Regions from separate parts of the Acidovorax sp. JHL-3 genome, predicted to be linked through region 2. Evidence: predicted binding sites of a transcription regulator. Region 2 holds the regulator's gene; each other region holds the start of a gene.
The links. Region 2 encodes HrcA, which represses chaperone genes, less so after heat shock. Its sites were predicted from a motif close to TTAGCACTCNNNNNNNNNGAGTGCTAA; they were not measured.

Region 1: the regulator HrcA is predicted to act here: its motif matches at 1,774-1,800, upstream of K226_RS0100335 (co-chaperone GroES).
Region 3: the regulator HrcA is predicted to act here: its motif matches at 2,731-2,757, upstream of rpoH (RNA polymerase sigma factor RpoH).

Annotation. Positions count from the first base shown of each region.
Region 1 is NZ_JAFU01000001.1:72,156-76,699, reverse strand. Features, by position in the region: gene groL (chaperonin GroEL) at 1-1,218, opposite strand, end outside; gene K226_RS0100335 (co-chaperone GroES) at 1,393-1,683, opposite strand; gene K226_RS0100330 (SPOR domain-containing protein) at 2,040-3,299, opposite strand; gene K226_RS0100325 (YcjF family protein) at 3,648-4,544, opposite strand, start outside.
Region 2 is NZ_JAFU01000001.1:1,618,800-1,623,343, forward strand. Features, by position in the region: gene recN (DNA repair protein RecN) at 1-231, opposite strand, end outside; gene K226_RS0107655 (NAD kinase) at 234-1,130, opposite strand; gene hrcA (heat-inducible transcriptional repressor HrcA) at 1,159-2,163, shown strand; tRNA gene K226_RS0107665 (tRNA-Ile) at 2,212-2,288, shown strand; tRNA gene K226_RS0107670 (tRNA-Arg) at 2,491-2,567, shown strand; gene greB (transcription elongation factor GreB) at 2,647-3,216, shown strand; gene K226_RS0107680 (bifunctional (p)ppGpp synthetase/guanosine-3',5'-bis(diphosphate) 3'-pyrophosphohydrolase) at 3,249-4,544, opposite strand, start outside.
Region 3 is NZ_JAFU01000004.1:605,493-610,036, forward strand. Features, by position in the region: gene petA (ubiquinol-cytochrome c reductase iron-sulfur subunit) at 1-119, shown strand, start outside; gene K226_RS0118150 (NAD(P)/FAD-dependent oxidoreductase) at 274-1,410, shown strand; gene K226_RS0118155 (hypothetical protein) at 1,499-2,005, shown strand; gene K226_RS0118160 (PaaI family thioesterase) at 2,066-2,530, shown strand; gene rpoH (RNA polymerase sigma factor RpoH) at 2,788-3,729, shown strand; gene K226_RS0118170 (tripartite tricarboxylate transporter substrate binding protein) at 3,869-4,544, shown strand, end outside.

The DNA of each region.
Region 1 (4,544 bases), 1.5 Mb from region 2:
AGCTGCGCGCGTTGCGTGCAGTGCGTCTTCCACGCGGGCCTTCTTTTCCTTCATTTCGACTTCGGTGGCAGCGCCGACCTTGATCACGGCCACACCGCCGGCCAGCTTGGCCACGCGCTCTTGCAGCTTTTCGCGGTCGTAGTCGGACGTGGCTTCTTCGATCTGCACGCGCACTTGCTTGACGCGGGCTTCGATGTCAGCAGCAGCGCCAGCGCCGTCGATGATGATGGTGTTTTCCTTGCCCACTTCGATACGGGCAGCCGTGCCGAGGTCGGCCAGCGTCACCTTTTCGAGGGTCAGGCCCACTTCTTCAGCGATGACCTTGCCGCCCGTCAGGATGGCGATGTCTTCCAGCATGGCCTTGCGACGGTCGCCGAAGCCAGGTGCCTTCACAGCCACCACCTTCAGGATGCCGCGGATCGTGTTCACGACCAAGGTAGCCAGGGCTTCGCCTTCGACTTCTTCGGCAATGATCAGCAGCGGACGGCCAGCCTTGGCAACTTGCTCCAGCGTGGGCAGCAGGTCGCGGATGTTGCTGATCTTCTTGTCGAACAGCAGCACGAAGGGGTTGTCCAGAATCGCGGATTGCTTTTCGGGGTTGTTGATGAAGTAGGGCGACAGGTAGCCGCGGTCAAACTGCATGCCTTCCACGACGTCCAGTTCGCTTTCCAGCGACTTGCCGTCTTCCACGGTGATCACGCCTTCCTTGCCAACCTTGTCCATGGCGTCAGCGATCAGCTTGCCGATGGTTTCGTCGGAATTGGCAGAGATCGAGCCGACCTGTGCGATTTCCTTGGAGGTGGTGGTGGGCTTGGAAGCCTTCTTCAGCTCGGCAACCAGGGCCGTCACAGCCTTGTCGATACCGCGCTTGAGGTCCATCGGGTTGATACCGGCGGCCACGTACTTGAAGCCTTCGCGAACGATGGCTTGTGCCAGCACGGTGGCGGTGGTGGTGCCGTCACCCGCGTTGTCGCTGGTCTTGGAGGCCACTTCCTTCACGAGCTGGGCGCCCATGTTCTGCAGCTTGTCCTTGAGTTCGATTTCCTTGGCCACGGACACACCGTCCTTGGTCACGGTAGGGGCGCCGAACGAGCGCTCCAGCACCACATTGCGACCCTTGGGGCCCAGAGTCACCTTGACCGCGTTGGCCAAAATGTTCACGCCTTCAACCATGCGTGCGCGGGCTTCGCCGCCGAAAACTACGTCTTTTGCTGCCATGATGGAGCTCCTGAATATCTAAAAATTTGTGAAACAGATGACTGTGTCGGGAAAAGAATTGCGTAGCGAGCGGTTCACAGGCTAGGCGGACGGAGCGCAGGAACCGGAACGTACTCCCTGTACGTGAGGACTCCGAGCACCGCCCAACGACGCATGTGGGCCGCGCAGTAGCAATTACTTCTCGACAACGGCGAACAGGTCGTCTTCTTTCATGACCAAGAGTTCGTCTCCGCCGACCTTGACGGTCTGGCCCGAGTACTTGCCGAACAGAACGCGGTCGCCGACCTTCACGTTCAGGGCGATCAGCTCGCCCTTGTCGTTCTTCTTGCCGGGGCCGACGGCCAGCACTTCACCTTGATCAGGCTTTTCAGCGGCGTTGTCAGGGATCACGATGCCGGAGGCGGTCGTGGTTTCGCTTTCGATACGCTTGACGATCACGCGATCGTGCAGAGGGCGAAGATTCATTGCATTGCTCCTGTTGACTGAAAAAAATAGCCGGATTACAAGCGCCCGAAGTTTCGGACGCCACCAAACTTCCTCCGCACCAGCGCCTTGTTAGCACTCGTTTGGGGTGAGTGCTAATGATACGGGCATTTGTGGCCATTTCAAGACGCCCCTGTGCGAGCGGGGGATTTTGGGTGGGGTTGCAGCGTGCAGTCACCCTGATGGGTGTGCCCTGGCCAGACCGTGTTGCGCTCACCTGGCCGTGCGTTTATGCGGGGGGTTGAGTGCCGCAAAAATATAGGCTAATTGGGCAATGCCAGCAAGCACTTGCGCCTGTTTTTGCTCCCAATCATGTGGATCGGAGTCATTGAGCTTACTCAGGCCCCCTGCCGGGCCACCAGCGCATCCAGCCCCATGGCGCGGATGGTGATGGCGGCGGCGTCGGCGTCAGCGCGGTCGCTGTAGGGTCCCACCCGCACTCTTAGTCGGCGCTTTTTGCCCACCCGTGTTTCCTGCCGAAAGGCAGGCAGGCCCTCGTTGAGCAACCGCGCCTGGGCCTTGCGGGCATTGGCTTCTTCGGCAAAAAGACCAACGTTGATGTAGTAGCCCGGCGCAGTGCCGACTGCTGGCAGGGGTTGGGCGGTGCTTGCGGAGGCGGTGGTGTCTGGCGGTGCTGCCGGAGCGTCGGGAGCGGATGCCCTGGCCTTGGCCTGAGGCGGCGAGAGGCGTTTTGGGGGCGTGGCCTTGTCTGCGGCCTGCGCCAGGGGCGCTGCGGCAGGAGGGGTGGAGGAGGCGGGTTGTGGTTGAGCAGCAGGAGCAGGAGCAGGAGCCTGTTCGGAAGCTGCCGCAGGCACCGGGGTGGGCATTGTTTCCGAGGCGGGCAATTGGGTGGGGGCGGCGCTGTCGGTCGCTGCTGGCGACGGCAGTGCTGCGGGTTCTGACGCTACTGGCAGGGCCGAAATGGTGGCTGGGTGCGGGAGCGGTGGTGGTGGCGCTGGTGGCTCGGAGGGGGTGAGAGGCACGGGGCGAATCGGGGCAACGGGCGTGGCAGAGTCTGCCCCCGCCGTGCCGGTGGAAGGCATGGCCAGATAGGCACCGGCAGCGGCCAGCGCCAAGGCCAGATTGCCAGCCACCAGCCAGGCGAGCCGTTTCCAGGAGCTGGCTTGCCGCGCCAGCAGTGCGCAGGCTTCGTTGAGGGTATGCGTGGCAGTAAGGGCCCGCGCTATTTTTTTGTGGGTATCGGCATGCAGCAGGGCATTGCCGTAAAGGCCAGGCACGGCACAACTGAGCAGTACAAACGCCGCCGCCACGCCCCATTCCACTGCCTCGGGCCACTCCAGCAGCGGGCGTCCCACCCCGAACACCAGCAGTGCCACGCCCTCGGCCGCCGCCACATACACCAGCGCTGCGCCCCACAGCTGGCGAAACACCATCCAGTTCAGGGTGCACAGGCTGGCGGCCCAGTTCCAGCTGGTGGTGGTGCGGCCCGCCTCATCGAAGCGCGCAAAAATCGGCAGATAGCGGGATAGATGCACGGGGCCCAGCGCGGCGCTGTAAAGCGCCGTCAAGGCGCTGTCGGACCGGGGTTTCGACGGCAGCTGTGCGGTAATTTCTGCAGATTCCGTGGTGGCGTGCATGGCTGATTCTGGCATGTGCCGATCCGCAGGCCACGGGGTTTGACCGTGGTGTTGCAGCGGCGCAGCGGCCCTTGCCCGCAGTTGCAGAGGCGGCCGCCGGGCCGTGCGGGAGGCGCCGGGTTGGCAGTGCAGGTGCGTGGGCCGTGGAATATATGCCAAAACGGCCGCTAGCCCTTTTGGGTAAAGCGCTAGCAGCTATCAAAATTGATGATGCCGATGGGGTGCAGCACACACCGTTCGCGCTGGGTGAAACCGTTTCACGAGTTCAATGCGAACGGCTCCAGCCTTATGGCACCGGTCCCGCCACCCAGCACCATGCACCATGCGCGGCTCGGCCCTGTGGGTTGCTTATGCCCCCCGCACCATCGCCAGGATCTGCCCTGCGTCCAGCGTAGCGGCCTTCTGCTGGATTTGCGGCAGGTATTGCGTCTGGAGTTGCTTGGCGGGGCCGAGCAGGTTCTGGAAGGTTTCGCGCAGCATGGCCGTGCTCATCACCCGGCCGCCCGCGTAGTAGCGCCGGGCTACCTGCCCCAGCGCGTAGGTGGTGGCAAACGAAAACGCCATGCCGGTGGCGGCACCGCCCATGCGGCCCAGGGTTTTGCTCGCTGCCTTGCCCAAGAGGCCACCGAGCAACTTGCGGCCAAACTGCTCCAGGTATTGCGAGGTCAGGCCCACCCCGGCGGCGGCGATGAATTCCTTGATGTGGCCCTGGTCCAGCTCTACGCCGTAGGCCTTGCCAATGCCATACACCATCTTCACCTGCAGCGGAATGATGGCCATCGACGCCCACGACTGCGGCAGCAACTCCAGTGCGCCGTTGAGCAGGGCGTAGTTGAGGATGGATTTGTCCAAGTCCGCATCCGATGTGCCCGTGGCGGGGGCAGCGGGCGCGGTACCCGGTGCTGCTACTGCAGGCAGGGTGGGCGGGATGGCTTTTTCTGCCACATCCACCAGCGCATCGGCTTCCTGGTCAAACGCCGCAGTCTGCTGGGCATCGAGTTGCAGCGCCGTTTTGAGCGTGGCCAGAAAGTCGCGCTCGGCCGCCGTCTGGCGGCCGTCCACATCGCACACGCACACCGCCATTTCGTAGGCCAGCTGGCGCTGCATGGGGTCACCCAAGGCGCTGGCCGCCGCCTGCACACTGGTGCGCTGCAGCAGCACGTCCTGGTAGATGCGCGGCAGGTCGGCCATGCCCGCGTCGCCAGCCAGCGACTGGGCCAGGCGGCGGATTTCCTCGCGCTCGGT
Region 2 (4,544 bases):
TGGTTGCAGTTGGCAGGGGTAGTCGAATTCTGCGCATACATCTGCGTGGGAAGCTCCTTCGCGCACGTATCCAGCATCCGCGCGGGAGCCCAGAGCCAGCTGCAGTGCATCGACCAGAATCGATTTGCCGGCTCCCGTCTCCCCTGTCAGCACGGTGAAGCCAGTTTGCAGATCGAGCGTCAGCTCTTGAACGATCACGAAGTCTCGCAGTGTGATCCGCTTGAGCGCCATGGTCAGGAGCCCCCCTCGTTCCAGCGCAGCTTTTTGCGCAGGGTGGCAAAGTAGTTCCAGCCGAGCGGGTGCAAAAACCGAACGCTATGCTCGGAGCGCTGAACGAGTATTCGATCGCCATGCAGCAGTGATGCCAGCGACTGCATATCGAAATTCGCGCTCACATCCCTGCCGCTCACGATCTCGACGGCCACCTCGGTGGCATCGGACAAAACGATCGGACGGTTTGACAGGGTATGGGGTGCAATAGGAACCAGCACCCACCCCGGGATAGAAGGATGGAGCATGGGACCGCCGGCAGAAAGGGCGTAGGCCGTAGACCCGGTGGGTGAGGCGATGATGAGCCCGTCAGCCCTCTGGTTGGCCACGAATCGCCCCCCCACTTCCACGCGCAGCTCCACCATGCCGGATGTGGCTCCGCGATTCACCACGACATCGTTCATGGCCAGGGCCTCGAAAACCGTGGTCTGCTCACGAACCACGCGGGCTCGCATCAAGGGGCGCAAGTCCTCTTCATACTCTCCGCAAAGCATGGGAGTGAGCGCCGCCTGGTAGCTGTCGAAGGGGATGTCAGTAATGAAACCCAGGCGCCCCTGGTTGATCCCGATCAGTGGGGTGCCATAGCGCGCCAACCGACGTCCGATGCCCAGCATGGTGCCGTCTCCTCCAACTACCAAGCCCAGGTCGCAATGAGTGCCAATGGTGTCTACGTCCATTGAGGGATAGGCGGTCAGGTTGGTGTTGATCGCTGTTTCTTGTTCAAGCACCACCTGGCACCCCTGGCGGACAAGAAACTGCGCTATTTCTTCGAGGGCGCGGCGAGAACTGTCGGTCATGGCGCCTGCAGCAGTTGCCTGATACTTGCCGATAAGCGCAACATGGCGGAAATTGGACGTCATCGCGAAATTACATCACTAAAATCCCCCCATGCTTGATGACCGTGCCAAGTTGTTGCTTAAAGCGCTGGTCGAGCGCTACATCGCCGATGGGCAACCTGTGGGTTCGCGCACCCTTTCGCGTGCGTCCGGTCTGGAACTATCTCCTGCGACGATACGAAACGTCATGGCGGACCTCGAGGAGTTGGGGCTGATTGCCAGCCCACATACCTCCGCTGGAAGGATCCCCACGGCGCGTGGCTACCGCCTGTTTGTAGACACCATGCTGACGGTGCAGCGGGATCCCCTGACAACACCGCAACTGGTGCCAGAGCAGCCGCAAAAAGTGATTGCCAATGCGGCACATCTTTTGTCTAACCTCTCTCAGTTTGTGGGTGTCGTGATGGCGCCTCGGCGCACCTCCGTGTTTCGCCACATCGAATTCCTTCGGCTTTCAGAGCGCCGATTCCTGGTGATCATCGTTTCGCCCGAAGGAGACGTGCAAAACCGCGTCATCTTCACTGACGTGGACTACTCCCAGTCGCAGTTGATCGAGGCCGCCAACTTTCTGAATGCCCACTATGCCGGCTTGGCCATAGAGCAGGTGCGCGAAAAGCTCAAGTCGGAGGTCGACATGCTGCGCGGGGAAGTCGCTTCACTGATGCAGGCCGCAGTCAATGTCAGCTCGGAGGCGCTTTCTGAATCCCAGGATGAGGTTGTCATTTCTGGCGAGAGAAACCTGTTGGCCGTGAGCGACTTCTCCAGCGATATGGGCAACCTTCGCAGAGCCTTTGATCTGTTTGAACAGAAGACCCAGATACTGCGTCTTCTGGACATATCCAGCCAGGCCGAGGGAGTTCGTATTTACATCGGCGGCGAAAGCCAAGTGGTGCCGTTCGAAGAACTTTCGATCGTCAGCGCACCGTACGAGGTAGATGGCCGAGTGGTTGGGACATTGGGGGTGATCGGCCCCACCCGCATGCCCTACGACAAGATGATCCAGATCGTGGACATCACCTCCAAGTTGGTGTCCAACGCGCTGAGTTACCGCAAGTAAACGCCCTACAATACTTGCGGTGCCCCGTTTGATTCATCGTAGGCGCAAGGGGCGTTAGCTCAGTTGGTTAGAGCAGAGGACTCATAATCCTTTGGTCGTTGGTTCAAGTCCAACACGCCCTACCAGTGATCGTTGGCACGATCATCATTTGCTTTGAATTTTCTTTCGTTAGAAATTGATGAATTTGGATCAGGGGCCGCTACGGGTGCATTACAATTGCATCCGTGATTTGAATGGATGGGTGCTAACGCAGACGATGCAAGCATCAATCAAAAAATAGTGAGAATTTTGGATCGCTCTGATTTTCGTGCTATAATTCAAAGCTTAGCGGCTGTAGCTCAGCTGGATAGAGTACTTGGCTACGAACCAAGGGGTCGTGGGTTCGATTCCTGCCAGCCGCACCAATGTTTAAAGCCTGCAACTGAAAAGTTGCAGGCTTTTTCATTTGTGGATTGCTTTTCGTTTTGCGGGTAACACTTCGCCATGAACAAAGCTTTTACCAAGGAAACCGACGCCGATACCGACGACGATCTTGTGTCGCAGCCGCTCCCAGTTGGTGGGAAGAACTACATCACCCCCCAAGGTTATGCTCGGTTGCGCTCGGAGCTGTTGGAGTTGATTGACACGGAGCGTCCGAAGATCGTGGAGATCGTCCATTGGGCGGCCAGCAATGGGGATCGCTCCGAGAATGGGGACTACCTCTACGGCAAAAAAAGGTTGCGCGAAATTGACCGGCGCATCAGATTTCTGACCAAGCGACTAGAGATTGCAGAGATCGTCGAGCCAGCCATCCACCATGGAAGCGATCAGGTATTTTTTGGTGCAACCGTTACTTACCTGGAAGACGACAGCGTGGAGCGGACAATCACCATACTGGGGATAGATGAGGCTGAAAGCGGCCACGGCCAAGTGAGCTGGATGTCACCGGTAGCGCGTGCACTCCTGAAGTCCAGGGTGGGTGACGAAATTTCACTGGCTGCCCCTGGAGGTATGCATCGGCTGGAGGTGATGGATGTTCAGTATCCTGATAAGCCTTGGCAAAGCGGGGTCTGAACCGGTCACCTTCACCTTGCCGGGCCCACAGTTCAGGCTTGGGGAATGATTCGAGACGCTCTGATCACAGCCTGTGTGCGTCGCAATCCGCGCAATGCTGATTCGAGATGGGCCTGATCCCGCACTGCCACCACGAAGCGCAGGTCCGTGGTGTCAAGTGCTACCTCGTCGTCCATGTCCACATGGGTTATATCGGCTTCCGAGTTGGCCAGTTCTGACGCCACGCGTGCCAGTACCCCTTTGCCGTTGGTCACGGTAACAACCACCCCGGTCTCGAACATGCGAGAGGGTTCATCCGACCAGTCCACCGCGATGAAGCGCTCGCTGTCCTTGTGTTGCAGCCGCTTGGCGACGCTGCAATGCGCATTGTGGACCACCAAACCTTCTCCACGGCCCAGGTAACCCACGATGCTGTCGCCGGGGACGGGGCGGCAGCAGTGTGCGTACTGGACCGAAGCGTTTTCGCTTCCATCCAGAGTCACAGCGCCTTGGGACAGTTTTTCGTGGGATGTGTATCGCTCTCGGGTCATCAGCAGCGCATCGGGCCGGTGGCCGTGCTCGGACATCAGAACCATGAGTCGCTTAGCGACTATGCTAGCTATGCGCTTGCCCAGCCCCAGGTCTGTCATCAATTCGCTGCGCGAACGGTTCCCCGTGAAGCGAAGCAGTTTGTCCCACATGGGCTGGGTTTCCGTATCCATGGGCGGGAGGCTGACCAGCCCTTCTGCACGCAGGGCTTGCGTCAGCAACTTTTCGCCCAGACCTTCCGATTCGGTTTGTGCCAGAGTCTTGAGGTAGTGCCGAATCTTGGACCGTGCACGGCCCGTGCGCACAAACCCCAGCCATGCCGGATTGGGCGTGGAGATAGGGGCGGTGATGATCTCCACCACGTCGCCATTTTTCAGTTCGGTGCGCAGTGGTACCAGTTCATTGTTGATCTTGCCTGCCGTGGTGCGGTCACCCACATTGCTATGGATGGCATAAGCAAAATCCACCACGGTGGCGCCGCGCGGCAAGGCCATGATCTGGCTCTTGGGCGTGAAGACATACACCGCATCAGGGAACAGGTCGACCTTGACGTGGTCCCAGAATTCAGCGGCATCACGGGTTTCGTTCTGGATGTCCAGCAGCGACTGAAGCCATTTGGTCCCCAGCCTCTCGGCCGCATTACCTTCGCTGTCCTGAGCCTTGTAGAGCCAATGGGCCGCAACGCCTGCCTCGGCGATAACGTGCATTTCATCGGTGCGCATCTGGAACTCGATGTTCACGCCCGAGGGACCTACCAGCGTGGTGTGCAGCGACTGATACCCATTAAGCTTGGGAATGGC
Region 3 (4,544 bases), on a different contig from region 2:
ACTTCGCGGGGCGCGTGTTCAACAACAAGCCTGCCCCCATCAACCTACTGGTGCCTCCCCACAAATACCTGGCCGACAACACCTTGCTGATTGGCGAGGACGACGATGCAGCTGGCTAGGAGCGCGGCCAGTCCGTGCGGCAGGCTATGCTGAGCAAACACGGACTGCCGCTGCGCACCCACCACGACAGCAAGGGCGACAAGCAGACGTTGCGCGCTGGCGCAGCGGACTTGCGCCCCACCACTCCCTTCGCCGCGTGAGGAACCTGACTCCATGCAACCTGCCGCTCACATCACCGTCATTGGCGCCGGCTTTGGCGCCCTGTCCACCGTGCGGGAAATTCGCCAACGCGACCCCGATACGCACATCACCCTGGTGGCACCACGCGCCGAACTGCACTACCTGCCGGGCATCATCTGGATTCCGTCGGGGCTGCGCACCCGCAAGCAGCTGGTGGTTCCGCTGTCCAACTTTTTTTCGCGCATGAAGGTGAACCACATCGCTGCCGAGGTCACCGGTCTTCGAGACGGTGGCCGGGTGGTGCTCACCACGGCTGGCGAGCTGCGCAACGACGCACTGGTGATTGCCAGCGGTGGGCGCTTCATCAAAAAATTGCCGGGCATTGAACACGCCATCACGCCTTGCGAAGGCATTGCGGCGGCCGAGCGTATCCGTGACCGCCTGCGTACCATGACCGGCGGCACCATTGCCGTGGGCTTTGCCGGCAACCCCAACGAGCCCAGTGCCGTGCGCGGGGGACCGATGTTCGAGTTTCTGTTCGGCATTGATGAGCAGCTCAGGCGCGAGGGCCGACGCAACAAGTTCAACATCGTGTTCTTCAACCCCTCCACCGAGCCGGGCAGCCGCCTCGGACCGAAGGCGGTTCAGCACCTGCTGGCCGAGATGACACGCCGCGGCATCAGCACCCGCCTTGGCCACAAGCTGGTGCGCTTTGAGCCCGACCGCGTGGTCACCGAGGGCGGCTCGTTTCCGGCCGATCTGATCCTGTTCATGCCCGGAATGACCGGCAACGCCTGGTTTGACCAGACGCCGCTGGCCCGCTCCGCCGGTGGTCTGCTCCAAGCCGACGCGCAATGCCGCGTGCAAGGCACGCAACATGTGTATGTGGTGGGAGATTCGGGCAGCTTTCCCGGCCCCGACTGGATGCCCAAGCAAGCCCACATGGCCGACCTGCAGGCGGCCGCAGCGGCCGACAACCTGCTCAAAGGCCTGCGCGGCGAAACGCCCACAGCCACCTTCAAGGTGGAGCTCATTTGCATCGTCGATGCCATCGATCACGGCACCCTGGTGTTTCGCAACACCCGACGCCAGATCATCCTGCCCTCATCCCGCCTGTTTCACTGGGCCAAGCGCTTCTTTGAGGGCGTCTACCTGAGGAAATACCGATGAACACCCGCCGTCACAGCAACACCGGCGCCGGTGGCAGTGCACGCAGCCACCACCGCCGCGCCACCTGAACCCCGACCAGGACACCCCCATGCCCGTCACAAAGATCCGGCTCTGCCCGAACCACACCGCACTGCTGCTGGCCGCGCTGCTGAGCTGGCCCGCACTGGCACTGGCCAGCCCACCACTGCAACCAGGCCAAGCACTGCCCGAGCTGACACTGAAAGACCAGCACGACCAGGCGTGGAAAGTGAGCGCCGACACGAAGCTGGTGCTGTTTGCCGCAGGCCGCAAGGCCTCCAACCTGGTGCAGACCGTGCTGGCGGACCAGCCGGCAGGGTTTTTGGCCACGCGCCAGGCCGTCTACCTGGCAGACATGAGCCGCATGCCCGGCTTTGTGACCCGCACCTTTGCCTTGCCCGCGCTGCGTGAAATGCCGTTTGTGTTGGGCGTGGTACTGGACGAGGCGCTGCTAAAAAACTGGCCCCGCCAAGACGGCGCGGTGACGCTGATCGCGCTGCAAGACGGCCGCGTGAGCACGGTGAGCCACGCCAGCACCGAAGCCCAACTGCGCACAGCCCTGGGCCTGGCGCCGTGACGGCCTGAAGGCTTGAGTTTCCCCCCGTTCTGCCTGCTGACCCAACCCCGGAACCCACCCATGAAAGCGTTTCAAGACTACTACCCCGAAAACGTGTCGCATTGCTACGGCTGTGGCAGCAACAACCACCACGGCCACCAGATAAAGACTTTCTGGGAGGGCGAAGAAACCGTGACCCGTTTCAAGCCCGAGCCGTTTCACACCTCGATACCTGGCTACGCCTATGGCGGGTTGATTGCTTCGCTGATCGACTGCCACAGCACCGGCACGGCTGCCGCCGCCATGTACCGCAGCGAAGGCCGTGAAATGGGCACGCTGCCACCGTTTCGCTTCGTCACCGGCTCCCTGCATGTGGACTTTCTCAAACCCACGCCGCTGGACGCAACGCTGGAGATTCGCGGCCGCGTGAAGGAAATCAAAGGCCGCAAGGTCGTGGTGGAAACCACGGTCATGGTGGCGGGCGTGATCACCGCACGCGGCAGCGTGGTGGCGGTGCAAATGCCCGACAGTTTCGGGCAGGCCTGAAAACACCAGCGCCGCCCTGCCGGGCGGCGCTGGACGGACTCCACCCGATTGGAATAACTTCATTACAAATCAATGGGTTAAGCCCATGTTGGGGTGTACCGAAAGCCCGACTCCGGTGAGAAAATACCAAAGCCTGCAACGAGAAAAAGCAAATGTTGTGCCAGGATGACCTCTTTCCCAACCACACGGGAACTCCGGCCTTAGCACTCCGTCAAAGAGAGTGCTAACATAAAAGCTTAGAGGAAAGGACTCCCGGAATGAAACTTCAATCTGGAACCGCAGCGACGACTTTGGCGCCCGCCAACCCATGGGCGCTGGTGCCGCCTTTGGGCAATCTGGACGCCTACATTTCGGCTGTCAACCGCCTGCCCCTGCTCACCCACGAGGAAGAGCAAACCTATGCCCGCCAGCTGCGGGACCACAACGATGTGGACGCCGCAGGCCGTCTGGTGATGTCGCACCTGCGCCTTGTGGTGTCGATTGCGCGCCAGTACCTTGGCTACGGCCTGCCGCACGGCGACCTGATCCAGGAAGGCAACGTGGGCCTGATGAAGGCCGTCAAGCGCTTTGACCCCGAGCAGGGCGTGCGCCTGGTGAGCTACGCCATGCACTGGATCAAGGCCGAGATCCACGAATACATCCTGAAGAACTGGCGCATGGTGAAGGTGGCTACCACCAAGGCGCAGCGCAAGCTGTTCTTCAATCTGCGGTCCATGAAGCAGGGTTTCAAGGCCGATGCGGCAGCAGCCGATGCCGCCACGCACCGCGACACCCTGTCCGACCACGAAATCGACTCCGTGGCAGCACAGCTCAATGTGAAGCGCGAAGAAGTCATCGAGATGGAAACCCGCATGTCGGGCGGCGATGTGCTGCTCGACCCGGCTCCGTCCGATGACGGCGAGCAGGCTTTTGGCCCCATTGCCTATCTGGCCGACGCTTCGCACGAGCCCACCGCGATGATCGAGTCGCGCCAGCGCGATGAACTCGCCACCGATGGCATTGCCACCGCACTGGCCAGCCTGGACGACCGCAGCCGCCGCATCGTGGAAGAGCGCTGGCTCAAGGTCAACGACGATGGCTCTGGCGGCATGACGCTGCACGACCTGGCTGCCGTCTATGGCGTAAGCGCCGAGCGCATTCGCCAGATCGAGGTAGCCGCCATGAAGAAGATGAAAACCGCGCTGGCGGCATACGCCTGAGCAGTGCCGGTCTGCTGACGCACCCGCAAGCACGGGTGTGGGCAGCAGGGATAATTCAACGCGCAACCCTGGTTGCGCGTTTTTTTTGGGTGCCGGCAAAAACCGCCCTCGCACCCGTCCATGACCGGAGGATTTACTGATGACCCCATCCCCCCTGCGTCGCGCTGCGCTGGCTCTGGCCCTTGCCGCCACTTTCAGCCCCGCACTTGCACAATCCACCACGGCCGCGGCCACACCCGGCTGGCCCAGCAAGCCCGTGAAGCTGGTGGTGGGCTTTCCGGGCGGGTCGTCGCCCGATCTGGTGGCGCGCACGCTGGCCGAACCGCTGGCCAAAGCCCTGGGGCAGCCGGTGATTGTGGAAAACAAGGTGGGCGCAGGCGGCAACATCGCAGCGGACGCCGTGGCCAAAGCCACAGACGATCACACCCTGGGCATCATGATCAATGGCAACCTGACGATTGCCAGGCTCATCAACCCCAGAATCAACTACGACCCGCTCAAGGACCTGACTCCCATCAGCCTGATCGCCACGGCCCCGCTGGCCCTGGCCGCACCGGCCAACGCGCCGGGGGCAACCGCGCAAGAGTTTTTTGCGGCGGCACGCGCCAGCGGCGACCGCTGGAACTACGGCACGCCGGGCGTGGGCACGGTGGCACATATCGGCATGGAGCTGCTCAAAAACAAGGCAGGCATCAACCCGGTGCATGTGCCTTATCCGGGCAATCCGCAGGTCATCAACGCCATCATTGGCGGCCAGATCCAGCTCTCGCTGCTTCCTCCGGCCATGGCCGCCGCGCAGGCGCGCGCGGGCAAGC